4 regions of the Colwellia psychrerythraea 34H genome follow, and region 2 is predicted to be linked to each of the others. Evidence: predicted binding sites of a transcription regulator. Region 2 holds the regulator's gene; each other region holds the start of a gene.

Region 1 (8,084 bases), 1.1 Mb from region 2:
TCTTAAACTGGCAGCGATACCTAAAAATAAGTTAAAAATCATTCCAATTGCAAAGGCAAGTGTCGAACAAAAAGCATTTTTTAAAGCATGGATGGGTGTCGATTTTCCAGAGAAGAAATAGTCATATAAAAGCATAAAGCACGCATGTTATGTCGCTCTATGCTTTTTTTTTTTATAGGAGTGCTCTCTGTTATTGGCGCAATGTTCTGGCAAAAGGAGCTTGTTCAATATGACTACTTCTGAATGGGTTAATATCTAACCCTCCTCGTCTGGTGTAGCGTGCAAAAATGGTTAACTCATCAAGTTGACAAAATTGCTGTAAATCACAGTAGATTCTCTCTACACATTGTTCATGAAATTCATTGTGCTGGCGAAAGGATATTAAATACTTTAGCAATGATGAATGATCTATCGCTTTACCACGGTAATGGATATAGATGCTCGCCCAATCTGGCTGATTAGTTATTAAACAATTAGATTTTAATAGATGGCTAACTAAATACTCTTCAATTTGAGATCCTGATCTTTCATCTTGTGCTGTAGCGAGCAATTGTGGGTCATATTGATAATTGTCTATGCTGATATCTTCACCATCAATACAAATACATTTATCTGATTTTTTGGCAATATCTAAGGCAGGGCAGTGATCAACACCAAACAAATTTACGCTTGCCTCAGAGCCAGCTATTTTTGATAGATCTTTAGTTAATACTTTCTCTACGTCTTTAATGCTGGAAAACCGTGTTTGATTAAAGCTATTTAAATAAAGTTTAAACGACTTTGATTCAACAATATTGTCACTGGTGCAAGCAAATCGAAATTCAGCAACAGCGACAACGGGCTTACCCTTTCCATTTAACCATGATAGTTCATATCCATACCAAACATCCTCACCTACAAAAGGTAAATTACTTTGATTTAGTGCTAAGTCGTCCCTATTTAAACTTCTAGGTACTCCTTGTAGCAAATCTGCGGTATATTCGCTGCAATATTGTGTACTTTTCCCCAGTGTTAATTTGCTGAGTTCCGTTGCATTTTGATAATTGGCCATAAAATTTTTCAGTAGTGAGCTAGTATCTCGCTATTTTAAAGGATCTTTTCTTTATATGACATCTACAAATAAAACTTTAACGCAAGCGATTTTAAACTTCAGTAAAAGCTATAGTCAACAACACGTCGAGCAATTTGGACATCTTCCTACAGTAGAACATGATGAACAATGGCCATCACCGTGTGACTTAGGTTCACATGATACTAGTCACCATTACTGGCAAGCCGTTGCAATGGAAAGTGTTCAATTAGCTGATAACAAAGAAGAAGCACTCTCTTTTGAGAATGTCGAGTCAGCATTAAATATTGAATTACATCCGGATATTAAAATATATTTCACCACTATTTTTAGCGGTGATATTGAAGCGCAGTCTGATGACGGTGAATTATCTCTTCTTTTTGCTTGGAACAAAGACGATTTTGAACGATTACAAGAAAATATCATCGGTCATATTTTAATGAAACAAAAGTTAAAGCAAGTTGAAACTGTTTTTTTCGCTGTTACCGACGAGGAAGACATGATTATTTCTGTAGATAACAGTAGTGGAGAGGTCTGGGTCGAACAAGTTGGTTGTAAGCCGCATAAAAAACTCAGCGATTCATTAGCTGAGTTTATAAGTCAGTTAACTCATAAAAATGTAGTGAGTGAAAAATCATAATAGCAAAGATTAAATCATTCCTACTTTTTAGTCAGTTGCTCACTTAAGTTGTTGATGAGCAACTTCATCTCATATAGTTCTTTTTTCATTTCAGTTAATTCCAAAGCTAATGATTGTTGAATCACTTTTTTTATCACACCATTTTCAAGTAAGGATTCCAGTAACTCCGACGTGTTTTTTGCCGATGAATCGTTATTCACTACTTGTTCTTCATTAATAGTAGGAGCAATAAAGTCGGGTTGATGCTGCCAGCCTTTCAGAGTAGTTATTACCGTAGCTAATGGAGCACGTTGACTTAGCTTTGCTTTTACTAAAGCAACTGTCGGCTTTGTTCCGGCATTAGCTAATTGATTTGCGCAGATTAAAATTTCATCGATAATTGTCATTTTACTTACTGATTTGGAATATGAATAATTAATTTAACTATATTTTAGCCAATATAACTAAAGATGTCTTGGTTTTCATTTTCTTATTTTTTAAAACTCTTTAAATTCAGTCACTTAATTATTTGGCTTGTTTTTTGCCTTAATACATCTGAGCATTATAATAAATATTAAAACACCTTAGGAAATATAGACATGAAAAAATCAATAATAGCTTTACTGATTGCAGCTCCACTAGCTATGACATTATCTGGATGTGTTATTAAAATAAATGACGACGGAATGGATCATGGTTTTGTTGGTGATAGCGAAGACCGAACTTATAAAAATCGTAAGAAAATTGCCAAAGTACAATTAGGCACTTCATTTATGGATATACAAGAAAATTTAGGTGTTTCTGATTTTTCTGAGACTTATGCTGATGGCGATAATACAGTGCGCGTTCTATATTATCGCACCCAACGCAAACATAAAGATGGTTTAACGACAAAAGATGAATGTACTTTCCTCCAGTTTATTAATGGCCAACTAGTAGAAACAGGTAATGGTGGAGATTATTCAAAAATTGATAAGGTTATAGCAAATTAATTATCAGTTTTCTTGAATTTTTAAATCCCCCGCATAGCGGGGTATTTTTTATCTCCACATCTATAGTAACAGTTTGTTATAAACTTATTATATTTGACCTATTTGAAATTATACTGGTATGGTGGGTTGTTAAATTAATGATCATCCATCGTCAGAGTAGGGATAATAATGAGTGAGACAGTATCGGTAGAAAGTAGTGTTGATAGCAATATAAATCAAGACGTTAATATTCGAGCGACATATTTGGGTGCTCATGAATTGAAATTAGCCGCGTCCCTTTTATATCAGGCCTATCATGATGACCCCGTTTTTTTGGATATTTTTAAAAGCGATAAAGAAGATTATGAGCAACGTCTTCGTGGTGCTATCAGGGAAGAACTTAATGCTTTCTGGCAAGCTAAACAGCCTATGATTGGACTGTATCTAGGTGAGGCTATGGTTGGTGTTGCTTGTATTAATAGCCCTGATGAAACATTGGCGAGTGATCGTTTTTGGCATTGGCGTTTAAAGATGCTGTTGAATGCAGGTTACTTTAGTACCAAACAAATGATGCAAAAAGAGCACACTGTATTGGCTGCTGTGCCGTTAAAAATATTTCACTTTTTATCCTTTATCGCAGTTCATCCACTGCATCAACAGCATGGTTTTGGTCACTACTTAATGGCCGCTGTAAATACAGTTCTTGATGAACATCCCGATAGTGAGGGTGTTGCGGTGTATGCAACCTCAGGAAAATTTAAAGAATTCTTCAAACAGGTTGATTATCACACGGTTAAAGAGGTGACAGTAGGCAATGTCTGTGGTTCTGTGATGGTTCACTATCGAGATAAAGAAGAATAAATGTTATTTATTTGCTTTTATTGAAGCTACTGTAGGTCTCTTGTTCCCTAATTTCATTCCCTAAAAAAAATAGCACTGACAAAGTGCTATTTTTTTTGTAAGACATGTCTTACATCACTGTGAGATATATTGGCAATTTCTGCTGCTTTATTTAAATCACAACCTTAAGTTATTGATTGTAATCGGTTATTTTTTGTCATTAATTGTGATGTTGTTTCTGTATTTGGATCTTAATTGTTAACCTGCTTCGACCAATGATGTTTAGGTGTATTATTATTCCTGTCAGGAAGACAAGAAGCAGGGGGCTTCAGCATTACTTGTAATGCTATTAAGGAAGATGCAAGTTACTGAGATGGAATCTAGTGGCTTAAGGACTTACCGGGACGGTAATTATTACTTAAGGATTGAGTTGAGAAAGTTGGATGCAACGGATGCTATTCAAGGAAGATATAAGTAAGGATGCTTGTGTCAGATAAAAGGAAAACCTAAAGCAGGATGCTTTAATTCTAAATAATATTTTTGTGTTATTCAGGATAGGGTTTGATAAGGAGACTTTAAGGATAGAGTCGAGTGGTAGGATACCACAAAGGAAGAAATGAAAGGATATGGCTTAGTGATGATAGCCAATGTCAGGAAGACATGAATTATGGATGATTAAATGAGAGACTAATCGTTTTTCTAAATGGATATGAGTGGACTCATAAGGGATGTGCTAAGGATAGTTGTTCAAGGAAGAAATGAGATCATTAAATATGTGTGCAGGACGCACCATATAAGCTAGTTATAAAGATGCGACTCAATGAGTCGCATTTTTTATAGATCCTAATAAATCACCCAGTTATAAAAATTACTCGACAACCCCGCTTCAAACCGTATTTACTCTAGTTCATCTCTGGATAAATAATAACACCGCCAAACCTCTGTATTCTTTGTAAGACATGTCCTACATCAGTGTGAGATATGTTGGCAATTTCAGCTAGAACATAAGACCAATAAATCCTATCGTACTGATTAATAAGAGTAAAATAAAAAAAGTTTTTGTTACATTATTTTTACATTTTGAACTTTGTTATTACTCGCTTCGATAAACGATATTTAGGTGTAATATCAATCATGTCAGGGAGACAAGGAGCAGGGGGCTTCGGCGTTACTTGTAACGTGATTAAGGAAGATGCGGTTACTAAGATGGATATAGTAACTTAAGGACTTACCGAGGACGGTAACATGACTCAGGGATTGAGTTGAGCAGGAATAATGCAATGGATGCATTTCAAGGAATATATGAGTAAGGATGCTTGTATAAGAGAGAAGGAAAACCTAAAGCAGGATGCTTTAATTATTAATAACACGTTAGTGCTATTAATAATAGGGTTTAACAAGGAGGCTTTAAGGATGAAGTCTAGTGGTAGGATGCCGCTATGGATGATATAAACAAGGATGTGGCTTGGTGAGGATAACCAAGGTCAGGAAGACAATAGTTACGGAAGACTATTACCAAGGAATGTTAGCTAAGGAAGGTTAACTAAAGGATAAAACACGGAATTGTTGAATTGTATACTTTAAAGGAAATAGGGTCAGGAAGACACTAATTATGGATGATTGAATAGGAAACGTAACCGTTACCCAACATGGACATGAATGGATTCATAAAGGATATACTAAGGATAGTTGTTCAAGGAAGAAATGAGATCATTAATATGTGTGCAGGACGCACCGTATAAGCTAGTTACAAAAATGCGACTCATTGAGTCGCATTTTTTTATGTTTAGATTATAATCTATGTTCGTTTATCGATATGATTTACTAGGGAAAATCATTATCAACCAGTACCGTATGCTTTGAACGTCATTTATTCGAAAATCATTGAGTCATTTGAGAGTTGGGCTGTTCATGTTGGAAATATTAGAAAAACTGTCTTCAAAGCTACAACCATTTCGTAAATTGACTTATATAGTGGCAGTACTGCTCATTGCAGTTATTGTTGCTCAGGTGCTGCAAACATCTTTGCCAACGCAATCAACCGATCCTACAGCTATGTTAAGTTTTGTTGGCTTGATATGGTTATTACTATTTAATATATTACTTTCTCTTTTCCATAATCTCCCAAAGAACGATGAAGTCTCACAAGGCGTGTTTACACGGGCTAAAATTAAATTGCAACGAAGTTTGTATCATCTTTTAGCATTGCTCTTTATCGGTTTAACGTTAGTGATAGTTTTTTTATCAGTCCGCATGTTGAGAATTTAAATAAACATAATAAAAAAGGAGCAATATAATTGCTCCTTTTTTTATTGTTATTAATTAGCCGGTCACTTGATAACTTAACGTTATTAGGCGTTTATTACCTCGTAGCAGCTTTCATATCTTTAACAAAATGCGTTAAATCAATGAGCATTTTACTTTCGTCGGCTAAGTTATCTTCAATGATTTTAACTACTGCCGATCCACTAATTGCACCAAGAGCGCCTGCTTTGAGGGCATCTTTAACTTGTTGTGGTGTTGAAATTCCAAATCCTAGCACAGGAGGCGCAGCATGATATTTTGCTAAACTATCAATTAACTTGTTTGCTGTCGTCGTAACAGTGTTTTTGGGGCTTTCTGCCGTGTCTACGCCGGTCACGCCTGCGCGACTTAATACATAGGTATAACCACGAGAGTATGAGGACACTTCACGTAAGGTTTCATCACTCGCATTAGGAGGCGCAATGAAAATAGGAGCAATACCGTATTTTAATGCCGCTTCTCTAAACGGTTCACTCTCTCTAATAGGTACATCAGCAATCAAAACTGAATCAACTCCAGCTGCGCTCATATCCCGATAAAAGGCATCAATACCGCGTGCAAAAACTAAGTTGCCATAAAGCAATAAACCAATAGGTATCTGTGGCGCGTATTCTCTTACTCTTTTTAATATATCAATACAAATATCGGTGTTGATGCCAGCACCTAAAGCACGAAGAGCTGCATTTTGAATAGTCAAACCATCAGCACTTGGATCCGAAAATGGAATACCTAACTCTAAGGCATCAGCTCCAGCATCAATTAAACTTTTGATAACAGCAATTGACTGTTCAGCATTAGGATCGCCAATCATGACAAAAGGGATGAAGGCTTGTTCATTTTTTTCTTTTAATGACGCGAATGAGGCTTGGTATCGGGCACCAGCTTGTTGAATGTTTGAGTTTGACATTATGCCTCTCCTCTGTGTTTAACTTTTGTTGTGGATGAAGCTTCTTCAGGTGAAAGAATAGCATGGACATGGGCTAAATCTTTATCGCCACGACCTGACAAGTTAACTAAATAAATAGTTTCTTCGGTTGCAGACTCTGCCATTTTTAATGCTTGGGCAAGGGCATGAGATGATTCAAGTGCAGGAATAATGCCTTCATTCATTGCTAAGGCTTGAAATGCTGCCAATGCTTCATCATCATTAATAGGAACATATTGAGCACGTCCAGTATCTTTCAAAAAGGCATGTTGTGGACCAACCGCAGGGTAGTCAAGACCAGCAGATACTGAGTAAGATTCTTGAATTTGGCCAAAATCATCTTGCATTATATAGGTGTAGTTACCATGCAACATTCCTTTTGTACCAGCAACAAGTGTTGCACCGTGTTCGTTGGTATCAATACCTTTACCACCGGCTTCAACGCCAATAAGCTTAACACCCTCTTCTTTAATAAAATCGTGAAACATGCCGATAGCATTTGAACCACCGCCAACACAGGCGATAACATAATCAGGTAAACGACCTTCTTCATCATAAAACTGTGCTTTGGCTTCTTCACCAATCATTTTTTGAAATTCACGCACTATAGTAGGAAATGGGTGAGGCCCGGCAGCTGTACCTAATAAGTAGTGTGCATTTTCATAATTTGCAGACCAATCTCTTAGTGCTTCATTAACAGCGTCTTTTAATGTACCTGAGCCAGCCGTTACAGGAATAACTTCAGCGCCCATTAATTCCATACGAAAAACATTAGGCTGTTGTCGCTGACAATCTACAGCGCCCATGTAAACTTTACATTTCAACCCAAGTAATGAACAGGCAATCGCGGTTGCAACACCGTGCTGTCCAGCACCCGTTTCAGCAATTATTTCAGTTTTACCCATGCGCTTAGCAAGTAGAGCTTGTCCTAAAACTTGGTTCGTTTTATGTGCTCCACCATGTAATAGATCCTCACGCTTCAAGTAAATTTTAGCTAGAGGGTTTTTTACAATGTTACGACAACACGTTAATGGTGTTGGTCTTCCAGCATATTTTGTTAATAAATTATTGAACTCGGTTAAAAAGGCTTCATCGGTTTGAGACTCGATAAAAGCTTGCTCTAATTGCTCTAGTGCGGGGACTAATAACTCACCAACGTACATACCACCAAACTCACCAAAGTAGGCAGGCAAGCGAGTTTTATTTGATTTTGTCTCTTGAGTATTCTTATTTGTATCTGACATCTTAATAATTCCTAATTTTCGAAAATACTTGCGCTAGTTTGTCACTTGATTTAATACCTGGGCTATCTTCTACACCTGAGTTGAGGTCTAGGCCAAATAAATCTACATGGGT
Region 2 (8,084 bases):
ATACTCATCATGGAGTGTTCTGCATTTTCACGAATGATATCGATGACATCATCAATGGTAATACGACCTAGTAAGTGGCCTGCGTCATCAACAACGGGTGCAGAAAACCAATCATGACGTTCAAAAAGTTGCGCAACATCTTGCTCGCCCAACTCAGCTTGCACCGCTTCAACTTCAGCATTAATCAAACTAGAGACAATGGCCTCTGCTTTAGCTGTTACGATTGCTGCTAGTGATACTGCGCCAATAAATTTATTGTTACGATCAACAACATAGAAAGAGTCGGTTGCGTCAGGAAGGTCACCCTTAAGGCGTAAGTACCGTAATACCACATCAACCGTTACGTCCGGACGTAAGGTGATAGTATCGGTATTCATCATACCACCAGCAGTGTCTTCCTCGTAAGATAATGCTGTTTCGACACGACTACGGTCTTGCGAGTCCATCGAGTTCAGTACTTCATTATAAATACTGTCTGGTAGGGTACGGAAAACTTCAGCTAAATCATCAATATCCATGCCTTCGGCAACAGCAGCGAGCTTTTCAGGTCGCATGCTTTTAAGAATACCTTTACGAACTTCTTCATTAAGCTCTTCAAGTACTTCACCGTGAAAGTCAGGATCAATAAGCTGCCATAACACTGGGCGGCTTTTAGCAGTAGAAGACTCTAAAATAAGGGCTAAATCATAAGCAGGCATGTGCTGTAATAGTTTTCGCACGTAGACGAACATACCACTGCCAAGTGCTTCGTTGACTTGTTGTAATCTTTGTTGGTTATACTCTTGTTCTGATATTTCTGGCATAGCGACTCTGCTTCTGTAATGTATAGTGCACAGAAAACCCTCTAAAGAGTGTATCGCTGAGAACGTTGCGAAACGGAGGGTCATACCTATTGGACTAATTAATTGTACAACTTAGAACTACATTAGCGAGCTTAGAACAAGTGAAATTATTTAAATATAGTTATTCTATATTTCATTAATTTTATGATGATATCAGTTTGCTAATGAGTTCCCAAAGGGCGAGTACCTAATAAAGGCAAAGGCTTACATGCATCGTTATTTATATTGACAAGGAAATTACCATTCTCTTCAATTAATGCCTTACCTCTAAGCCTTTTCATTCTCGCTAAGTGGGCAATAAATTGGTCCACTTGGTTTTATTATTGTTGAAAAGAATAACAGCTTTCTTTGGAAAACAGCTGAAAGTCGGCTTAAGTTTATCGTAACTTAGTGGTTTTATCAGCTTTTTTATCTTATAAGGGGAGCTTTTATATAGGTTTTTTTATTCAGCTTCGTCGAACTTATCAGAAATAAGTTGGCATATTTCAGCGAGTGCCAACTGTGCGTCTTTGCCTTGTGCGGTGATATTTACCATTTTTCCTTGACCGCCTGCTAGTAACATTAGCGCCATAATACTACCAGCGTCGGCTTCTTTACCGGCTAATTCTAGGGTGATTTTCGCGGCAAACTTTTGGCTTAATTGCGCTAATTTAGTTGCGGCACGAGCGTGTAAACCCAATTTATTACAAATGGTCACTTGTTGAGAGATAACATTCACTGTTGTGCTCACTTATTAGGTGGATTTAATATCAATATCTCTATGATGCGTTTGTATATCATCACGCTCTTTACGGAAATTCTTAGCTAACATCTCAGCGATATAAACAGATCTATGCTTACCACCAGTACAACCAATGGCTATAGTCACATAGCTACGATTATTTCGTTCTAGATGTGGTAACCAAGTCATCATAAAACTGTTAATTTGCCAAATAAATTTAGTAACAATAGCTTGGCTGGCAAGAAAGTCTTTTACTTCTTGATCGACGCCTGTTTGACCTTTGAGTGATTTTTCCCAAAATGGATTAGGTAAGAATCTAGCGTCAAATACATAATCAGCATCAACAGGAATACCGTGTTTAAAACCAAACGATTCAAATACTAATACCATAGAGCCTGTTTTTTTACCTAAAATCCGCTCTCTGACTAAATCAGCCAATTGATGAGGGCTAAGTTGACTGGTATTTATATATAGATCGGCATTAGTAGATATAGGCTCGAGTAATGATTTTTCTAAAGCAATTGCTTGATCAAGTGCCATATTCTCTTTAATAAGGGGATGCAAACGGCGTGTTTCACTAAAGCGTCTGATTAAGTCATTATCATCGGCATCTAAAAATAACGTGTTAACGTCTACTGCTTTAGGTAAATAAGCAATAATTTCTGGGATATCTTCTGGGTCTTTCGGTAAGTTTCGAACATCGAGACTTACCGCAACGTTTTCATAGTCATTGATAACAGTATGGGTTAATGCCGGCAGAAGATTAATAGGGATGTTGTCTACACAATAATAACCAAGATCTTCTAAAACTCTTAGTGCAACCGATTTACCTGAGCCTGAGCGACCACTAACAATGATTAATTTCATTTATACTATTCCGAATGCGCGGCAACTTATACCCAAGCCACATGAAGATGCAGGTTTCAGCTGGAATTAGAAACGCCTTTAGGCAAGGCATTGATTGAAGAGAATAGTTATTCTATTGTCGAAATCAATAACGTAGCATAAAGCGTTTCTAAACCAGCCCTATGGGGCCCCTGAGCGGCTTATGCTCGTCGTTGCCTCCTTTTTTAAGGGAATAATCCTTAATAAAATGAGGCGCCTTGATCATAAATCGCTCAGCGGTCCTGAAACACACAGCTTCAAGTGGCTTGGGTATATCTATTGCTAGCTTGCTTGTTGAATTAAGTTATAGAGTGCCTGATTATCATTGCATTTTCGAACTTGCTTGATCATCTTTTTATCACTAAATAGTTTAGCAATATTTTGTAGCGTATCTAAATGTTCTTGGCAGCTATTTTCGGGCACAAATAAGGCAACAAAAATATCTACGTCTCTATTATCTATGGCATCAAAATCGATTGCCTTTTCTGTTGTTATTAACACCGCAACAGCTTTACTTGTATTGGGCAATCGACCATGTGGGATCGCAATACCGTTACCTATACCAGTGCTACCCATTTTTTCTCTATTGAGTAAACTATCTAATAGTTCATCTTGCTCTATATCAGTTATTTGAATCGCAGCGAGTTGACAAATTCTTTCTAGAATACGTTTTTTACTGGTTACTGCTACATCACAACTAGTACAGCTTGTTGTTAATATTTCGGATAATTGCATAATCGTGTTAATGGTTTTAAGGCGCCACTTACGCTAAATCATTTAGCTCAGGACGCCTGCTTTAATAGGCTTTAATTACTTTAAAGCGGTCTTTCGGGCTAACTCAACTTAATGATGAGAAACCTTAGCTTTATACTTAAGAATCTGCCTATCAAGTTTATCAACTAAGGTATCAATAGAGGCATACATATCGGTGTTGACTGCAGAAGCAAATACTTCACTGCCATTCATATGAACATTAGCTTCAGCTTTTTGATTAAGCTTTTCTACGGTAAGTACAACATGGACATTATTAATGTGATCAAAATGTCGTTCTAATTTTGAGAATTTTGTATCGACATATTCGCGCAATGAACTAGTTACTTCAACATGGTGTCCAGAAAGATTAATTTGCATAAACATGATCCTTTTATTGTAGTCTTCTAAAGTAAACTCTTACGTTGATTTGACGGTGGTATCGCTAATGATTCTCGATATTTAGCAATTGTACGTCGTGCCACTTTTATTCCCTGCTCAGCTAATAAGTTAGCCATTTTACTATCACTTAACGGTTTAGCAGGTGTTTCCGCTAAGATAAGTTTTTTAATCAAAGAACGAATTGCTGTAGATGAACATTCACCACCATTCTCTGTACTGACATGACTAGAGAAGAAGTACTTGAGTTCAAAGATGCCTCTTGGCGTGTGCATATACTTTTGTGTTGTAACACGTGAGATGGTGGATTCGTGCATATCAACAGCTTCAGCTATATCGTTTAGTACCATAGGTCTCATGGCTTCAGCACCATGTTCTAAAAAACCTTGCTGGCGTTGAACAATACAATTGGACACTTTAAGTAGTGTGTCATTGCGAGATTCTAAACTCTTAATAAACCATTTAGCTTCTTGTAAGTTGGATCTAATAAATTGTCCATCATCAGTTGACGACTTCATTGTTTTAGACATTGCCGCATACTGTTTATTAATCGACAATTTAGGTGCAGTATCAGAATTTAATTCAACGACCCAACGGCCATTTTTTTTCTCAACAGAAACATCTGGAATAACATACTGGTCATCGCCTTTAATTACCGCATCACCCGGACGAGGGTTCAAGCTTTGAATTAAACGCATTACTTCACGTAGCTGATCTTCTTTTAATTTGGTTTTACGCATTAACTGGCGATAGTCTCGATTACCAAGTAGATCGATATGGTCGTTGATTATTAATTTACTTTCTTTCAGGTAAGGGGTATCAGCACTAAATTGATTTAATTGAATAAGTAAGCAATCAGGAATGGAGCGAGCTGCGACACCAATAGGATCAAACATATTAATACGTTTTAATACGGCTTCTACTTCATCAAGCTCGAGCCCTTCAGTGCCAACACTCTCTAAGATATCTTCTGGTGATACAGTTAAATAACCGGCGTCATCGACTGCTTCTATAATAGCAATTGCGATGGTTTTATCAGTATCGCTGAAAGGGGTTAATTCCATTTGCCATAATAAATGATCTTGAATGGAATCAGTGGTTTCACCCTGATAGGTGTAGTCATCAGCAGGGCTACTTACTGCGCCAGTATTTGATACCCCAGCACTGTAGCTTTCTTCCCAAGTAGTATCTATATTTAGTTCTTCTGGTATATCACTTTTTTCCATCGCCTCAGTAGTACTGATTTCGTCAATACTGGCCTGCTGTTCTTCACTACCATCGCCCGCAGGTTGATCCGTTTTTTCTTCATTAGTATTGGATGAAAAGGCTTCTTCAAGATTATTTTGTTCACTTGAATTATCACTTTGAGCTTTTTCATCAAGTTCAAGTAATGGATTGCTCTCTAAAACTTCTTGAATTTCTTGTTGTAACTCTAACGTAGACAATTGCAACAGCTTAATAGCTTGTTGCAATTGTGGAGTCATTGTTAAGTGTTGTCCAATACGGAGCTGTAGTGTAGGGCGCATCTAGGTTATATGATTTCCTATTTATTATTCTTAGTAGTTACGCTATTACAATGGGTAACTACTATTCTATTAAGTATTCTGGCTAAATATACTAGCCTATCGCTTTACTATAGCGTGAATTGTTCGCCAAGGTATACATCTCTGACTTTTTGATTAGCAAGAATTTGATCTGCATTACCTTGCGCAATAATTTCACCATGACTAACTATATAAGCATGCTCACAAACGTCTAATGTTTCTCTCACATTATGGTCTGTTATCAAGATACCTATGCCTCGCTGCTTTAAGTGTAAGATGATTTTTTTAATGTCGCCAACCGAAATTGGGTCAACACCAGCAAAGGGCTCATCTAATAAAATAAATTGAGGATCTGCAGCGAGTGCTCGGGCAATTTCAACTCTTCGTCTTTCGCCACCGGATAAGCTCATGCCGGTATTGTCTTTGATATGACAAATGTGAAACTCTTCTAATAAATTTTCAAGTTTCTCAGCGCGCTGGGTTTCACTAAGCTCTTTACGTGTTTGTAATATCGCCATAATATTATCAGAAACAGTTAGCTTTCTAAAAATTGAGGCTTCTTGAGGTAAATAGCCAATACCGCTTCGGGCTCTTTCATGCATAGGAGCAAGGGTAAGGTCTTGACCGTTGAGTTTGATCGAGCCATTGTCATTGGGGACTAAGCCAACAATCATATAAAAGGATGTGGTTTTTCCGGCGCCATTGGGGCCTAATAAGCCAACTATTTGTCCTGCGTCAACTTGCAAACTAACATTCTTAACGACTTGTCTACTTTTATAAGACTTCGATAAACCATCGGCAATCAGTGTATTTACAGGTGTTGTTTTCACTGTGTTAGTTGTCACTACTGTCGCCTTCTTTTTCTACTACCTTGTCAGTTGGTTTTTCTTCTTTAGATTTTTCGTAAGTCTCTTTCTGTTTCTTGAGTACCGTTGGTTGTAAAATAGTAGTAACAGGCTGATTATTAGCGCTCCGTGCTTGTAGTTTTTCACTGACAGTATTATAAGTTATTTCATTACCACTGACTTCACTTCCAGCTTGCTTGACTAGGGCATTACCTGAAATAATGATTGTATTCGAGTTAGGGCTATAGGTTATTTCATCTGCCTGCAAGGTAATTAAGCTACCATCTTCTAGTTGTTGCTCGAATATAGCAGGTTTGCCTTTTGCCAAATAAGTTTCATTTTTTTCATCATTCTTCTTATTAACTTGACTAAAGACTTTAACTACATCGGCGGTAATAGAAATAGAGCCTTGACGAATAATAACATTATCTAAATAACTGATAATTTTATTTTTTAGATCGGCATCTTGACTTTCAGCGACTATAATTATTTCCTGTTCCAAATCTTTTATTGCCGCCAAAGCGTTACTGACAAAGAGTAAACTTGAGGCTACGGCTAAAACTGAAACTGTTTTTTTAATTAAATTAACTTTCATCATGTTTTTTATAAATAGTACGTTCATGCTGGATTAAGGTCATTTTTTTTGTGTTTAAATCGATAATTAATCCTGAGCCGTACATGGTGAAATCTCTTCCCACCACAACAACTGATTGCTCTGAACTAATGATATTGGTTTTTAAATCTAATGCTATTGTTTTGCAGTGAATCTCTTTTATTAAGCCGTCAATTTCTGTCGCTTTAATATGTACTTGATTCTTTAGCTCTACACGGTTGTCTTTGTAAAGTGTCGCTTCTTGCGCACTGACCTTCCATGGCTGGCCTTCTTTTTGCGGATATAATGTGTAATTCGGCAATTCAAAGTAACTGACTTCCAAATCAGAGTAATGCTCCATTCTTTCTGCTTCAATAGTGTGGGAGAGTTGCCCTAAGTCACTATAGATTTTACTTTCTAGCTGCTCAGCAATAAAATCCGGACGTTGCTCATCAACAATTAAAGTATCTTGTTCTATTGATGCACTACGCCATTCAATAATGCCATAAATTAGCGCACTAAGCAGTAAGACAAATAGCGCTAGGCTATTTAATCGATTCATATACTGGCGCCTGATGCTTTGTCTAAGCTATTTTGGCTTTGCATGATCAAATCACATGTCTCTCTTACCGCGCCAAATCCACCACGAGTAAAAGTGGTATAATTGGCAGAACGAAGAACTAAAGGATGTCCATCGGAAACACTAATGCCTAAGCCAACGGCTTCAATACAAGGTAAATCAGGTACATCATCACCAATGTACGCTACCTCTTCAATAGTAATGTTTAATTGTTCAATTAAATCAATTAATGCAGGTAACTTATCTTCTTGGCCTTGAATAATATGTGCAACATTTAATGCTTTCATACGATACTCAACGATAGCTGAAGTTCTTCCCGTAATAATCGCAACATCAACGCCACTAGCACCTAAGGCCTTAATGCCAAAACCATCTTTTGTATGAAAAGCTTTTAGCTCTTCACCATCATTGCCTAAATAAATTCTGCCATCAGAAAATACACCATCGACATCACATACCAGTAACTTTATTTGTTGCGCTTTAGCTAAAACGTTGTGTTCTACATTGCCATATAGGGTATTCATTAAAGTACTCCGGAACTTAAGAAGTCATGCATATTCATTGCACCTACAGGTATATTGTTGCTATCGACAATGATAAGGCCGTTTATTTTTTTATCTTCCATTATTTTTAGCGCCTGTGCGGCAAGCATATCACTCTGCGCTACACTAGGGTTATGGGTCATTACTGTGTTAATACTTTCACTGTGGATATCTATCCTATTGTCTAATACCCTGCGAAGATCACCATCAGTAAATAAACCGACTAGTTGTTGTTGTTCATTAACTATAGCAGTCATGCCCAGGCCTTTTAAGGACATTTCAACTAAGGCGTCTTTGATAAGAGCATTTTCCGAAATCATAGGTACGCGATCGTCTTTATGCATAATGTCGCTTAGGCGCAGTAATAGACGTTTGCCTAAACTG
Region 3 (8,084 bases), 2.2 Mb from region 2:
CCCTAACCACAACGAATAAACCTACTCATTATTGCCTATAACGATTCCTCATAAAATTTCTAAAACAAACCGTCATAGTTGTAACTAACCTTTAACTATCAGAATACTTTAGTGTTATAATTGCCTTTTATAGCCTTTAATACCAATCGAACTAATTTATTGATCACTTAGCGAGAATTAAAAGGCTTAGAGGCAAGGCATTGATTGAAGAGAATGGTTATTCCCTTGTCAAAATTAATAACGCCGCATGTAAGCCTTTTAAACTCGCCCTTTGGGAGCTCATTAGCAAACTGATAACATTACAAAATGAATGAAATATAGACTAACTATGTTTAACTCATTTTACTTGTTTTAAGCTCGCTAACGTAACTCTAAGCTGACCAATAAATTAGTCCGTTTGGTATAAGGCTTATTGGCACTCACTTTACTATTACCCACTTATATCCAGTTAAACGATAATAGTTTGGTAACAAGGCATATAACATGACTCAAGATGAAATGAAAAACGCAGCCGCCATTAAGGCATTAGAATTCATTGAAAATGATACTATCGTCGGTGTTGGCACTGGCTCAACAGTTAACTTTTTCATTGAAGCTCTAGCCTCGATGAAAGATAAAATAGCAGGTGCTGTTTCTAGCTCAGAAGAGTCAACTAAGCGTTTAAAAGCACACGGTATTGAGGTATTTGATTTAAACAGTGTTGATGTTTTAGATGTATACGTTGACGGTGCCGATGAAATCACTCGTCATATGTCGATGATCAAAGGCGGTGGCGCAGCATTAACCCGTGAAAAAATCGTGGCGGCAGTCGCCAAGAAATTTATTTGCATTGCCGACGATTCCAAACAAGTAAAAGTATTGGGTAACTTTCCTTTGCCTGTTGAAGTAATACCTATGGCGCGGAGTTATGTCGCACGTGAATTAGTTAAATTAGGTGGCGACCCAGTTTACCGTCAAGGTGTGACCACAGATAATGGCAACGTTATCCTTGATGTGTACAATCTCGAAATTCTTGATCCAAAAGCACTAGAAACTCAAATTAACGCTATTGTTGGCGTTGTGACTAATGGTTTGTTTGCACTTCGTGGCGCTGACATATTAGTACTTGGTAGCAAAGATGGAATTCAGGTTATCCAATAATTTGTTAGACACATCTAGTTTTAAGTAAAAAATCAGATTTTCAGCATATTTATTCTATAAAGTGCTCAATAAATCCTTTAGAGTTTATACACTATATGATATGTTAAACCTCTATTTAGATATCTAGCCATCTAAACGAAAGTATATTTAGCCGTTTAATTTTGATAAGTGAAGCCAATTTATGATCATTGCCAACCAAAACTCATTAGCAAAAAGTAAGATTAAAATTTTATTACTTGAAGGCTTGCACCCAAGCTCTCTAGAAGAATTGAAGCTAAAAGGTTATTCAAATATTGAATCACTTAAAACCTCGCTCTCAGAAAGTGAGTTAATTGAAAAAATTGCAAATGTTCACTTTATTGGCATTCGCTCACGTACTCAGTTAACTGAAAAAGTGCTAAGTCATGCGAATAAGTTGGTTGCTATCGGTTGTTTTTGTATTGGCACCAATCAAGTTGATTTAAAAGCAGCTCAAACTCGCGGTATCCCTGTTTTTAATGCTCCATTTTCAAATACTCGTTCAGTTGCTGAGCTTGTTCTTGGTGAAACGTTATTATTACTACGTGGTATTCCTGAGAAAAGTGCAAAAGCTCATCGTGGTGAATGGTTGAAATCAGCGGTTGGCTCAGTAGAAGCCCGTGGCAAAGTACTAGGTATTATTGGTTACGGTCATATTGGCATGCAATTAGGTATTTTAGCTGAAACATTAGGTATGAGAGTACGCTTTTACGACGTAGAAACTAAATTACCTTTAGGTAATGCAAGTCAAGCGCCGTCATTAGATGCATTACTTGGTGAGTCTGACGTAGTGAGCTTACATGTACCTGAAACAGCGCAAACTCAAAATATGATTGCACAAGCTCAATTCGAAGCAATGAAACAAGGCGCTATCTTTATTAATGCTTCTCGAGGAACTGTGGTTGATATCCCTGCTTTAGCACAAGCTTTGGATAGTAAAAAAATTGCAGGGGCTGCAATTGATGTTTTCCCTGTTGAGCCAAAGAGTAATAATGACGAGTTTATCTCAGCGTTACGCGGATTTGATAATGTTATTCTAACGCCACACATTGGTGGTAGTACAAAAGAAGCACAAGCCAATATCGGTTTAGAAGTAGCAACAAAGCTAGCTAAGTATTCTGATAATGGTTCAAGTCTATCTGCGGTTAACTTCCCTGAAGTATCTTTACCTGATCACTCTTTTCCAGGTCAGAAGAATACCAGCCGTTTATTACATATTCACCATAACCAACCAGGTGTTTTGACTCAAATTAACCAAGCATTTGCTGAACACAATATTAATATTGCAGCACAATACTTACAAACCGATGACAAAATTGGCTATGTGGTTATTGATCTTGATTCAGAAGATAGTAGTTTAGCGTTAGAACAGTTAAAACATGTTGATGGCACCATACGCGCTAGAATATTGCATTAATTATTTAAAGATTTAAATCTCCTTTACTTAATAATTTACAACACAAAATAAAGGCCCGTTTATAAAGTTATAAATGGGCCTTTTTGTATGTAAATTTGGTTAACTGCTTCCCCCTAATACATAAGCTAATACTATATTATACCAAACGGATTAATTTATTGGTCAGCTTAGAGTTACATTAGCGAGCTTAAAACAAGCAAAATGAGTTAAACATAGTTAGTCTATATTTCATTCATTTTGTGATGTTATCAGTTTGCTAATGAGCTCCCGAAGGGCGAGTTTAAAAGGCTTACATGCGGCGTTATTGATTTTGACAAGGACGCTGCATGGATGCAGCTTATTAGAGAATGCAGGAGCTTATTCTCCTGAATAACCATTCTTTTCAATCAATGCCTTGCCTCTAAGCCTTTTAATTCTCGCTAAGTGATCAATAAATTAGTCCGATTGGTATTAAATTAAGAATATCCCCGTCACAAATCAGTAATCAGTAATCAGTAATCAGTAATCAGTAATCAGAGGCTTTATCGGTATGTCTTTGCTAGAAAACTTTGATAGTTTTCAATGGCATTAACATTACCTTTATTACGTTGACAGACACCTTTTTGATATTGGAAATTGAAAACATCAAACCATAAATCGAGCATGTGAGCATTAGTAGTTTCACCATGCATATCTAATACTCTAGCCGCAACCTCAGCAGTTGAAAATTGATGTTCAAGCTCAGTTTTTCTAACTGTATAACGAGAGTCCTGACCAACTGGGGATAATTGACTATTGTTCTCACTTTGACAATTACCACTGACTGCTTGAATTGCTGTTTTCACGTCAAATGACACCATTGGAAATCTATCTAAATATGGGCTTTTACGAAACATTTTTTTAGCTTCACGCCAACTACCATCAAGCATAATAAATAATGGCCGTTTACCTTCAGGGCAGATAACATTATTAGTGAATACTTTACGTTCATCATCAGCATACTCTTGCGGAAAAACAACGAGAGGAAACCATTTTTCATCATTAATTACCGCTAATAAATCAGGATTTTCTTGCGTTCTTGACCATAAAAAAGCAAAGGTATCCGGAATTAGATCTGCAATGAGTTTACCAGTATTACTCGGTTTTAATACTTCCGTGTCATACATTAATAACAAAAACCCTGCCGTTGTCTCAACGTTCTCCTTAAGGGGGGATATTTCACAAATACAGAATGGCTTAGCAAGTTGACAGAGTTGACAGCGAATTACCCGCTGTCCTCGTGATTTGTAGGTGGTTGTACTTAGGCTTTTACGATATTGGTGTAATTGATGAACAGCGTGCATGTTTGACAAAATATAAGGATAAAAAGACCCAGCAATTATAACAGTGCTAGGTCAGTGTGTTGATCATTATTCTTGGTATTAACTAACGAGACTAATTAATAGTTACTTTGCTGTAGGGTGTGATTCTTCTTCATAATTTTTTTGTGTCACAGTAAAAACATTAATACGAGCAAGAGGCTCTATTTCAACTTTTAATTGCTCTTCTAGTGCATCAACCTCAGCAATACTTATACATAGTGCCTCAGCCTTCTTCTCTATTATCGCAGATCTTGTTGTCATCTCATGTTCGATATTTTCACCAAAACTTTCCATACGTGTTTCAAAGTTTCGATCGTCACCTTCTGAAGCAACCATTTGTTGACCGATGGCAATTAAGATACTGCCCATTGAATTTAGCACGGCTTTTTCAACCGCAGACTCTATACGCTTGTCAAAGTCTTTTCCGAGTAACCCTTCACTTTCTAGACCTTCGACACCAACAGAAACTCCATGTTCAATAGATAGGTTTGTGGACACTTGTTCTCGAATTAACGTTAGCTCTGTCGTTAAATCTGCTGCGACGGCATTACCCTCACCAAGTAGACCATTAAACGCAAGATTTACACCTTCAATAGCCATATCAACACCTTCAATGGCAACATTTTTAACTTGAGGCACTAAGCGTCGTATTTTTTCATCATACTTTTTCACAAGAGCTTGTTGATCATCAGATAAGTCAATATGCTGGTTGTCGACCAAAAGTTTTTTACCTTCAATTATTTTATACAAACTGAGATTTTTCTCATCATTTCCAGCTTCATCTTGCAAAAATTCAATCGAATTAACGTTGATTGAAAGCCCTGCTGACAAATCAACATTGCATGATTTATTGGCGTAAACAGCCGATGATGCAAAAGATACAGTGAGTGCGCTAGCGATTAATGTTGCGTGAAAATAAGTCATTATTTATCCTTAAGATATTTATTATTGTTTGCTGTTGAGTCATTTATTACGATTAATGAACGTTATTAACTAGGATTACTTTTACAAGTAGTAACGATGACCTATATAAGTAACTACAAATTAGTCATCATCAACCTAGTAATTATTAGCATAACTGTTACAAACATAGTGCCAACTTTACTTATCCATATTTATCAATAAGATAAGTATTTACAGCTAATAAATGAGCAGTTGAAAATAAATGATTTAGTCAAATTAGCTAGTTAATCGTGTTTTATACAAGTTATACCAATTCCATTAAATTTATTCCCACCTCAGAGCTATGTCAGAAGAGTTATAACAAACAAAATTTTTGCTAGTATAGTCATTCTATATCTCACAAATTTGTGCAGTTATTGCTTTTCTGACAAGCTCCCAAGGGCGATTTTAAAAGGCTTACATGCTGTGTTATTGATTTTGACAAGAGAATAACCATTCTCTTCAATCAATGCCTTGCCTTTAAGCCTTTTAATTCTCGCTGAGTGGGAAATAACTTAATAGACTTGGTATTATCAGCTTTGTTGCATTTCAATTAATCGAGACTGACAGCGTTCAAACTCAAAAGCAAGTTGCTGCCCTTGGTAAAGTTCAAATATATCAACTTGGGCGCTAACGATTAATTTGACATTTTGATCGTAAAATTCATCAACTAACGCAATAAACCTTCTCGCTTCATCATCAAGCTGCTGTAACTCTCCCATTAAAACGCCACTGCGTTGATAACTGTCCTCAACCCCTGAAAAAACCGCTGGCACTAACTCACCAGAAAACTTAGGGACGTTGGCAATACATACTGTATCGAAGTCTTTCGCTAGTACCATATAATCTCGCTGGCTTCGAGGGCCAGAGCATAAAGCAAAAAAATCAAAGAAAATAACATTAGCACTTTGCGCTAAATAGCAGAGTTGTCTGTGATTAATCTCTATCTCACCAGAAACCAACATTTCTGCATCAGTCAAGCTTTGAAAACGTTCAATTAACTTTTCATTCCCCTCGTTGGCTAATAAAAAATAATTATTATAGCAGCTGTTTTTTGAAAGTTTAGTGCGGCGGTGATCAACGTCACCATTAATAGAAACAATCTGACAATGTTGATTGATTAAGGCAATCGTAGGTAAGAAACGCTCCCTTTGCAACCCATTACGATAAAGCTGCTCAGGTTGACAATTTGAGGTCGCAACAAGGGTCACCCCTTGTTTAAATAGCGCTGAAAATAGACCACTCAGTAACATGGCATCACCAATATCACTCACATAAAACTCATCAAAACATAACAAATCGATGTTTTGTGCCCACTTGGCAGCAATATGGCTAAGGGGCTCAGACTGCCCAGTTAGTTGGGCCAGTTGCTGATGAACACTTTCCATAAAGTGATGGAAATGAATGCGTTTTTTATTTTTAATGGCTAAGTGCTGATAGAATAAATCCATCAGCATAGTTTTACCTCGACCTACTCTGCCGTGAAAATATAATCCAGGGATATTTTTTTTTAACTTTTCGGGCAAGTGCTGTTGAGCTAACAACTGCTCAGATAACAATATTAAAGCATCGACAGCATGAGTTTGAGCGGTATCAATATCGAGCTGCTTGTTAGTAAGCAGCTCTTGGTAGGCATGTTTCATTACGTTTTTTAATCTAGTAACTAATTAGTTAAATGGCGAGCATTAAAGGTACGGCCTTTCATTTTGCCCTTAGATATTTTTTTCAAGGCTAAGTTCAAAGCCGCTTTAGTAACGGCAACATAGGCCTTATTATCAAGCACTGAAATTTTGCCAACTTGCGAACCTTGCACACCATTATCGCCGGTAAGTGCGCCCAAAATGTCTCCAGCTCTAACTTTTTGCTTTTTACCGCCATCAATTTGAATGGTTGCCATTTTAGCTTGCGGACGTTCATTGGAAAGTACCGCTAATGAAGGCAATGGCTCAGGGGTAATAACAGCTTCAAGGTAGTCTTCTAGTAAGCCAACTTTATAACTTTCTTTGTCACTAAACAGTGAATAAGCGATACCCGTACTGCCTGCTCTACCTGTTCGGCCTATTCTATGCACATGCACTTCACTATCGCGGGCAATGTGATAATTAATAACTAAGTCTAAGCTATCAATATCCAAGCCTCGTGCAGCAACGTCTGTCGCAACAAGAATTGAAGCACTTTTGTTGGCAAAGCGTAATAATGTTTGGTCTCTATCGCGTTGCTCTAAATCGCCGTGTAACGCTAATACGCTAAAACCATCAAAGTGTAAGGCATCAGCGACTTGTTGGGTCTCTTTTTTGGTATTACAAAAAATAGCGGTCGATTCAACTTGATTACCTAGTAACAATAAACGTAACGCGTCTAGGCGATCGTCATCATTACCCACTTTAAAGAATTTTTGACTGATAGTTGATTGGTCTTCACTTGAAGCGATTTTAACCATCACAGGATCTGTCATGATACTTTCGCTAATAGACTTAATTTGGTCAGGAAAGGTAGCACTGAAAAGTAATGTTTGACGATCAAGTGGTGTACGTCCAACAATATTATCAAGTGCGGCTTGGAAGCCCATTTCTAGCATACGGTCAGCTTCATCGAGCACTAATAAGTTTAAGTTATCTAATTGTAAAGTGCCTTTTATAACATGTTCTTCAAGGCGTCCTGGAGTACCAACAATAACATGTGCCCCATGCTCTAAAGAACCAATTTGTGGACCAAAAGGGGTTCCGCCACAAAGTGTCAATATTTTTATATTATGAATACCACGCGCTAGTTTTCTCAACTCTTTCGCAACTTGGTCAGCCAGTTCTCGGGTTGGACAAATAACCATGGATTGAATGCGAAACTTTTTAACTTCTAATTTGTTAAGTAATGCTAAACCAAAAGCAGCCGTTTTACCTGAGCCTGTTTTCGCTTCGCCAATAACATCTTTTCCTTTAAGCAATTCAGGTAAGGTTTTAGCTTGAATAGGTGTCATTTGCTCATAGCCAAGCGACGATAAGTTTTTAACTAAATCCTGTTTTAAGCTCAACGAAGAAAAAGCTAACGATGAAGTAGTTGTATTAGTACTCAAAATAAACGCCTCTGGTTTATAGCGACTTAGTCAAAAACTAAGCCAAAAAATAAGAAAGCTATCAATACAAAGATAAGAAAACTTTCATGAGATAGATAATGCGCGCATAATAACAGTAATTTTTGTACAACCCCAGTATATTCAACCTATGACAACA
Region 4 (8,084 bases), 2.1 Mb from region 2:
CTCGCCAGTTAAACCAGCAGTGCCTGCGGTAGCGTCTATTGCTCCACCAAAACCGGTGAAACTAATCGCACCAGTTACAGCACTGTTATCTGAACCTATATCAGCAGCAGCGGTACTGTTCATGGTTAAAGAAATGGTTTCATTGGCGTTAGCGCCAACTTGGAAATTTTTAGTACCAAAAGTACCGTTTAATAATTTTTGACCACCAAACGAAGTCGTGTCTGAAATTCTGGTTAGTTCATCTTGTAAGGCGGAGACTTCTTTTTGCATTGCTTCACGGTCTTCAGTTGAGTTTGAACCGTTGGCAGATTGCAAGGCCAATTCACGCATACGTTGTAAAATGTCGGTAGAAGCTTGCATTGCCCCTTCTGCGGTTTGCGCCATGGAAATACCGTCATTGGCATTACGCTGCGCTACCGCTAAACCATTTATCTGAGAGGTTAAGCGGTTAGCAATTTGCAAACCAGCCGCATCATCTTTGGCGCTGTTAATACGCATACCAGATGATAAACGCTCCATTGATTGTTGTAGACCAGCACCTGATTTACTTAAATTTCGTTGAGCATTCAACGATGATGTATTTGTTACTACTGATAAAGCCATAATAGTGCTCCTAATGTGTTAACTGTGTTAACTGTGTTAACGCCTGTTTATGTTGTGTTGTAGCGTTGTCCATAAACCGGACGATAACGCTTGGTTATTAGAAACTTGTTAAAGCAAGCCTCTGCTCTTTTACTAATAAAAACAGATCGGGTTAATTTAAGTTAAAGTTAACCGACATAATTTTGTTTTTTATTATTACTAATAGTTAAAGCATAAACAGTGCCACTTTAAAAAATAGTAATGCATTAATTTATATATAATTAAATAACGTTAAGCCCTGCACTTTACTAAACGTTTGCTGTGAAGCCGTTAAAGCAATTTTTGATTGCTCAAACTCCGAAATAGCTTTGGCGAAATCTAAATCTTCAATACTCGATTTACCTTTGCTAATATTTAACTCTACGTCTAAGTGCTTACTCTGCTGGTTTTCTAACGCTTGCAGCCTAATACCCGCATCTGCTCTACGAGAATATATATGGTTCATAGCGGAACTAAGCTGGTCGAGGACTGTATTGTAATCAACTTGATGCTGCTCTTGGTTGGTTGACACTACACCTTGTTCAGCCCAGCTAATGGCATTATTAAGAGTTTCAAAAATACTAATATTTTGTTTTTCGTTAATGACAAAACTATCACCCGGCAATGGGTTGCCGCTTAAGGTAACGTCAATACCGTCAAAGGAAATAGTTTGCCCTGCTACATAAGGTGCGGGAGGAAAAACAACCGCGGGAATGGGAAGAGTGCTATCGGTAACCGTTAAATAGTTAGTTATTGGGTCAAAAGAAAATGTATGAGGCCCAGTACTTACGTTGTAGGTATTTCTATCGACTACATTCGCGCTTTCCACTGCCACACCCGAGGTATTAACAGGAACTGTAGGATAAGTAGCCGTAAAATCACCGATGGCATTATCAATATTTAAAAAAGCGGCATCACCCGTTTGGTTTGTCGGTATTTGAATGTTTTTAGCTACTTGTAGTTCATTTACTCCCTTATCACCATTGTAATCAACCGAACCGTCAACTTGTTGACTAAAGGGTTTTTGCTGGGTCTGGAAACCAGAGAAGATATAATCACCTTTTTCATCTTGGCTATTACCAAGATCAATCAGCTGGTCTAAACCATGTCGCATTTGATCGGCAATAGATTGCAAATCTTCGTTAGACATTCGGCCATTATTTGCCAATAACATATCTTGTTTGAACTTATCTAATAATGTTTCCGCATCAGCAAAAATTACTTCTTGCATGCTATTGTGATTTTCAGCCATGGTAATATTGCGTTTATATTTTTCAATACTCGCTAAATCATCATTGAAACCAGATAGTGTGCCGTAAGAAACCGCATCATCTTTCGCGGTTAGTACACGTTTACCACTTGATAGATGTTCCATTTGATTATTAACATCAGCACTTTTTTGGTTCATGAGAAGAGCACTTTGTAAATAAAATTGAGACGTTGAAACGCGCATGAAAATCCCCTTACCTTACCGCAGCTAAAATAGTGTCAAAAATGGTATTCGCCGTAGAAATAATTTGTGAGGCGGCTTGATAAGCTTGTTGAAACTTTAATAAATTTGCCGCTTCTTCATCAAGGTTTACACCTGATGTAGATTGATTGCGATTATAAGCTTGAGTAAATAAGGCTTGTGCTGTGTCTGCAGTTAATTCTGCATTACTTGCTTTAGCGCCAACAACGGATGTTGATACAGCAAGGCTTTTGCTAAAGGTTTCTTTACCGCCATTGGTTACGCCAACTTCTTGTGTTTTTGCCATAGCAACCGCATGTTTACCATTACCAACACCAAAAGCATCATTAATACTGAATTCTTCTCTGGCATTAGTTCCAGAGCCTACTAGGTTCCCTGAGATTTCAATTTGAAAAGCAGGTGTACCAGGTAACGGTGGTAAATCAACAACTTCACTATCTCCAGCATTATAATTGCCAGAAGTGATTAGTGCAGGGGGTGTAGCTGTATCAAAGACACGATAATCAAATATTCCCGAGCCTGGAGCGCTTTCAACAACATCCACAGTAAGGCCCGTTCCGGTAAAAGATTTGGCGTCTTCGGGGTTCATGACATTGATAATTTCAATCTTGCCATCGCTTACATTGTTTGTTGATGGTGTAACACCTATCGCGGTACTTGCGGCAATGGCATTGCCATCAGTTAACGTGGTTTGCATTAAGGCGGCGCTGTTTTTGGTTGGTATAATAGTGAACTTATCACCAGCAGCAGGCGTACCTGTTTCAACAAATGAGAAACCATAATCTGGAGAAGATGGCTTATGCGTACCACCACTTGGTAAAATAGGAGGCCCTAAATTTTCGCTGCTCCCAGACGTTAAGTTATATAGGGTAAAATTCCCCCCTTCAAAACGGATTTCAAATTCATCTGTAGTTAGTTTAGATACATCGGTAATGGTAATTTCTGCTTGTGTACTACCGCTATTACCTGAATGCGCTAATACCCTGCCTTGCTGTAATTGCGTGCTGTTAATATCAGTAAAGATATTGACACCTTGCAAACCATTCAAATCTAAACCACTAGCTTGACTGTCATTCAACGTAGAAGATATTGCCATGGCTAGACGGTCTATTTCAGTACGCGTTTGGCTTAAATGTTCATCTCTAAATTCAAAGCTTGCCGCTAATGAACCACCTAGGGTAGATCCCTTTAGTGCAACACTGCTGCTACCGCTAACTAATCTTAATTCTGTTTGTTGTGAATCAGGGTCGCCAGCATTTACTTGCAGTGTCATTGGTGTTATACCGGCAACGAGCGTAGTACCTTGCCCAATCATAACCGTCATTACATTATTAGCATCTTTTACTGTGTTTACCTGGGTATAATTACTCAACTCGCCAATAAGCTGATCACGTTTATCAAGTAGGTCATTAGGCTGGCCTCCTTGCTGCGAATGCATTATCGTTTCGTTAATTTTGGCGAGTTCTTGTGATATTTCTGAAATTTTACTGGCGACTTGCTCTATTTCACCGTTGATGGATTTAGTCATTTGATCAAGGTTGTTAGTTAACTGGTTAAAGTCATTACTTAGAGTATTGGCTTGATTAAGTACGATACTACGAAGACCTGAATCATTAGGGTTGTCTGCAACACCGTTTAGCGCTTGGTAGAATTGATCTAACGAGCCAACAACAGCATTACCGGAAGTAGACATAACTTGGTCAAGTTGTGTTAAGCGTGCATGAAGTGAGTCAGCATTACCTAATTTACTTTGATTCGTTATTTGTTCTTTATGTGAAAACTGATCGTAAAGACGCGTAATGTCTTGAATATAAGTACCACCGCCAATGTAGTTATTACCATTATTTAGACCTACCGTTGCATTCTGTTCTGCACGCTGGCGGTTATAGCCATCCGTATTAACGTTGGAAATATTATGACCGGTTGTCGCCAGCTGCTGTTGAGCAGCTAATAAGCCACTCATACCTGATTGGTACAAACTCACTGACATAATATTGTCTCCAATAACAAAGCATACGGGTAAGCAGTCAACCGAATTTCAGCTGTATGCTTGCTATAAATAATGTTTCATGAAAGGTTGCAGCAATAAAAATATTTATGCTCGCCTTATGGCGTAACCCTTCCCTAATGTGCTCAGATAACTTACTAAAATAATTTACCGAGCTGATTTACTTGGCTATTTATTTAGCCAAAAGGTTAGTAACAGTTTTCAACGTGCCTAAAATTTTGTCAGCATATTGAGGATCTGTTGCATAACCTGCTTTCTGTAAACCTTGCAGGAAGTGTTCCACATTGCCTGAGTCTTGCAATGCGTCTTGGTAGCGTTCGCTAGTAGAAAGGAAGTTTATGTAATCATCTACACTATCGGTAAGTGATTGATAGGTTCTAAAAGGCTCTGATTTTTTGATCATAGCGCCCTGTTCAAACTCTAAAGTATCTTTAGTGATTTTATCGCCAGCCCAGCGAGAGTCGGCTTTAATGTTAAATAGGTTATTTGAACTGGCGCCATCTTGATCTTTGATCATTTTTTGTCCCCAACCCGTCTCAAGTGCGGCTTGGGCAATAACAACTTCAAAAGGAACCCCTAAGGTTTTTTGTACTTTTTGCGCCGGTTCGATTAAAGCAGTTACAAAATCTTTGGGTTCATCAAAACTGTGATTTGATAAAGCTGCTGAATTATTGACGCTTTCTGATTGGCCATTAACTTTATTTGTTCTTTTATCCACTTCGCGGATAACAAATTGACTTGCAGCACTGTTCACTTGATTACTAGTAATATTTTGAGGGTGATAGCTGCCCGCAAATGGAATATCAATATCTGGTTTAATTTGATTTTTATCTGCCAACATTTTTTCTATTAAGGAATTATGTTGGTTATCTTTATTGGTTTTACTGTTGTTATCATCGGTAGAATTAGCACTATCCGTTATCTTCAAATTTCCATCACTACGTAGTACTGAACTTGGTTTGAAAGTCCCGTCATCACCACCGAGTTGTCTAACGATTAAATCAGTCAAACCTAATGAACCATTAGAAGATAACTCAACCGCCATTTGTTCATCATGCATATCACGGTAGAACTTAGTTGATTCAGAGTTAAATGGGCTATCAGATTCAAGTACTTCTTGCGCTTTACGCATACTCGACAATAACATTTTCATAAAAATGGCTTCAAACTGCTGGGCCGCTTCTTGTAAAGCTTCCTTTTTGGCCTCGCCATCTCCTGCTCGCGATTGCTCACGAATATCATTTAAACCATTTAGATCAAGGGCATTTCGCGCTTGATCATAATTTTGTTTTTGGCTTGAATTGATATCCATAATTTCACTTACTTAAAATATAATTAATTACTGTTTATACAAGTATCATGCCTATATTATTAACTCAGGACTTTGCGTGACCGTGATCTTCGAAGTATCTAATCGAAAACCTATCAAATTTTGAAACTGGATCCCCGATTAACACACCACGGGGATGACGTCTCTGAAGTCTGTGCATAAGCACGTAAAATATTGACTTTAACTTTTGAACTATTAACAATTGCCAGTTTAGTTATTAGCGCGTTATTTTTAAGCTGTATGACTCAATTTAAAGGAAAAAGCACGGAGTTGACGCTAGTCAAGACTCCATACATCCTGTACTTCACCTTTCAGGTCATCCTTCGGATGTGCAAATTATTTCCCGAAGAATTTGTGAGTACTTTTGACGCCTAAATTAAGCCCTACAGCGACAAGCTCAGCTATATAATGACTAACTCGCCTCGTATCGCACCAGCTTGATCTAATGCTTCTAAAATAGCCATAACATCACCAGGACCTGCGCCTACTTCATTAATTGCGCGCACCAGGGTTTCTAATGTTACGCCCGGTTTAAATACAAACATACGCGCATCAGAATTACTGACATTAATGTCCGATTGATTGGTCACTACTGTTTCACCTTCAGCAAAAGCATTCGGTTGAGAAACATCTTGAATTTCATTGATAGTGACTGTAATTCCCCCATGGGTAATAGCTGCGGCAAGCAATGTAACTTCTGAGCCAATAACAATAGTACCCGTTCGTGAATTGACAATAATTTTTGCTGCTGGAGAAGCGGGTTCAAATTCAAGGTTTTCAAGTACCGATAAAAAGCTGACTCGATCACTAATATCTCTCGGCGCTCTAACTCGTACAGACGTTGCATCAAGTGCTTTGGCCGAACCTTCAATAAGGTCATTAATCGTGTCAGACAACAGTTTCGCGGTAGTAAAATCAGAGTGGCGTAAATTAAAGGTAATATGATCACCAGAGGAAAAAGGTGATTTAACTTCTCGCTCAACAATACCGCCATTGGCGATACGTCCAACGGTAGGAATATTCACTAAGACTTGTGAGCCATCTAAGCCTTGTGCCCCTAAGCCACTGACAATTAAAGAGCCTTGCGCTACGGCATAAGCATTACCATCAATCCCCATTAAGATAGTTTGTATTAACGTACCACCTCGTAAACTTTGTGCACTACCCATACTAGAAACGGTAACATCAATAGTTTGACCTGGCTTGGTAAAGGCACTTAACTCTGCATGAACGGCTACCGCAGCAACGTTTTTTATTTTTGGTTTTAATTTATCTGGCATCGTGATACCAAAGTTACTTAGCATGGTTTTAAAACTTTGTTCGGTAAACGGGCTTTGCTCACCAGTACCCGGTAAGCCTACCACTAAGCCATAACCAATTAATTGGTTTGAGCGTACACCAGCAACATCAGCTAAATCTTTAATGCGCTGAGCATTTGCTGACAACGAAGCCAAGAAGGTGAACAAGATAAATATATTTATTACAGTTTTCATACTTTAGTACCTTAAAAACACCTTAGAAAATATCTTAAAATAAGACCTTTATCTCAGATCTTAAAACAACAGGAGGAATACTTTTACCGTGTGGTTCAACTAAAATGGCCACCAGGTGCTATTGAAAAACTTAACCAACCAACCTTGTTCATTGGAGTCGGCAAAGCTACCCGTACCTGCATATTGAATGCGTGCGTTGGCAACCTTGTTAGATAAAATAGTATTATTGGAATTAATATCTTTTGAGCGAATAACGCCAGTTAAGCGGATATATTCATCGCCATTATTTAACGTTAACCATTTTTCACCACGTATCATTAAATTGCCATTGGGTAACACTCTCAATACATGCACCGAAATATTGCCGCTTAAGCTATTTCCTTGATCCGCTTTGGCGTCACCTTTAAAATTTGAATCTTGGCTGATACCAAACTGTAATGACTCACCATTAATGCTTACGGGAACTCCACCTAAACCGGTTACCGCATCTAAGTTAGTTTCATTTGCTTTTTTCAATTCTGTTTTAGCATTTTTCTTCGCTTGGGTTTTTTCACTCAAAATAACCGAAATAATATCGCCAACACGGTGCGCTTTAGAATCTGAATAAATATTATTAACATAATGTGGTTTAAATAATGAACCAGAAGGAACAATGCGCTCTTCTTCTTCTTCAGGCATTATCGGCGCAAAGTCTGGATCATTGGGTAGTGCTTTACTTAACTCTACGGTATTACTACAAGCGGTAGTAACAGCAATTAATAAGCTGATTGAAAGTAACTTAATTGTATTTAGCCTATTTTTATTTTTCATCACTGCCTTCCATTTTTTAGATTACGAAAATAATGCTACATTTGTTGGTTGATATAACTCAGCATTTCATCAACCGCTGAAATCACTTTCGAATTCATTTCATATACACGCTGGCTTTCAATTAAATTAACCAGCTCTTCCGTGGTATTTACATTGGATGTTTCTAAAGCACCCTGAACTAACATACCGTAACCTTCTAAACCCGGAACCCCTTCTTGTGGTGCTCCACTTACCGCAGTTTCGGTATATAAATTTTGTCCTATCGGTTGAAGGCCTGTAGGGTTAACAAAGTTAATTAAGTTGATTTGGCCAACGACTGCTGGATCAGGTTGTCCTTGTAACGTCACTGAA

Evidence for each region. Region 2 encodes sigma-54, which starts transcription at its own class of promoters, with help from an activator protein. Its sites were predicted from a motif close to GTTGGCACGNNNNTNGNNT; they were not measured.
Region 1: CPS_RS15760 (DUF3192 domain-containing protein) is a predicted target of sigma-54. The motif match lies at 2,217-2,235, and genes of this name have one in related genera.
Region 3: CPS_RS06860 (DUF2884 family protein) is a predicted target of sigma-54. The motif match lies at 4,997-5,015, and genes of this name have one in related genera.
Region 4: flgJ (flagellar assembly peptidoglycan hydrolase FlgJ) is a predicted target of sigma-54. The motif match lies at 5,449-5,467, and genes of this name have one in related genera.

What each region holds. Positions count from the first base shown of each region.
Region 1 covers NC_003910.7:3,665,892-3,673,975, reverse strand. The annotation lists gene CPS_RS15780 (M61 family metallopeptidase) at 1-121, shown strand, start outside; gene queF (NADPH-dependent 7-cyano-7-deazaguanine reductase QueF) at 191-1,051, opposite strand; gene syd (SecY-interacting protein) at 1,107-1,709, shown strand; gene CPS_RS15765 (hypothetical protein) at 1,730-2,095, opposite strand; gene CPS_RS15760 (DUF3192 domain-containing protein) at 2,288-2,680, shown strand; gene CPS_RS15755 (GNAT family N-acetyltransferase) at 2,849-3,520, shown strand; gene CPS_RS15750 (hypothetical protein) at 5,411-5,767, shown strand; gene trpA (tryptophan synthase subunit alpha) at 5,862-6,710, opposite strand; gene trpB (tryptophan synthase subunit beta) at 6,710-7,972, opposite strand; gene trpCF (bifunctional indole-3-glycerol-phosphate synthase TrpC/phosphoribosylanthranilate isomerase TrpF) at 7,974-8,084, opposite strand, start outside.
Region 2 covers NC_003910.7:4,791,519-4,799,602, reverse strand. The annotation lists gene mgtE (magnesium transporter) at 1-803, opposite strand, end outside; gene CPS_RS20385 (HPr family phosphocarrier protein) at 1,285-1,560, opposite strand; gene rapZ (RNase adapter RapZ) at 1,576-2,430, opposite strand; gene ptsN (PTS IIA-like nitrogen regulatory protein PtsN) at 2,731-3,183, opposite strand; gene hpf (ribosome hibernation promoting factor) at 3,292-3,579, opposite strand; gene CPS_RS20365 (RNA polymerase factor sigma-54) at 3,606-5,123, opposite strand; gene lptB (LPS export ABC transporter ATP-binding protein) at 5,231-5,971, opposite strand; gene lptA (lipopolysaccharide transport periplasmic protein LptA) at 5,976-6,584, opposite strand; gene lptC (LPS export ABC transporter periplasmic protein LptC) at 6,571-7,140, opposite strand; gene kdsC (3-deoxy-manno-octulosonate-8-phosphatase KdsC) at 7,137-7,682, opposite strand; gene CPS_RS20340 (KpsF/GutQ family sugar-phosphate isomerase) at 7,682-8,084, opposite strand, start outside.
Region 3 covers NC_003910.7:1,582,138-1,590,221, reverse strand. The annotation lists gene rpiA (ribose-5-phosphate isomerase RpiA) at 484-1,140, shown strand; gene serA (phosphoglycerate dehydrogenase) at 1,322-2,575, shown strand; gene CPS_RS06865 (tRNA-uridine aminocarboxypropyltransferase) at 3,097-3,897, opposite strand; gene CPS_RS06860 (DUF2884 family protein) at 4,000-4,839, opposite strand; gene zapE (cell division protein ZapE) at 5,391-6,500, opposite strand; gene dbpA (ATP-dependent RNA helicase DbpA) at 6,521-7,927, opposite strand; gene CPS_RS06845 (hypothetical protein) at 8,076-8,084, shown strand, end outside.
Region 4 covers NC_003910.7:1,522,375-1,530,458, reverse strand. The annotation lists gene CPS_RS06600 (flagellin) at 1-603, opposite strand, end outside; gene flgL (flagellar hook-associated protein FlgL) at 854-2,074, opposite strand; gene flgK (flagellar hook-associated protein FlgK) at 2,085-4,082, opposite strand; gene flgJ (flagellar assembly peptidoglycan hydrolase FlgJ) at 4,273-5,412, opposite strand; gene CPS_RS06580 (flagellar basal body P-ring protein FlgI) at 5,832-6,923, opposite strand; gene flgH (flagellar basal body L-ring protein FlgH) at 7,023-7,733, opposite strand; gene flgG (flagellar basal-body rod protein FlgG) at 7,769-8,084, opposite strand, start outside.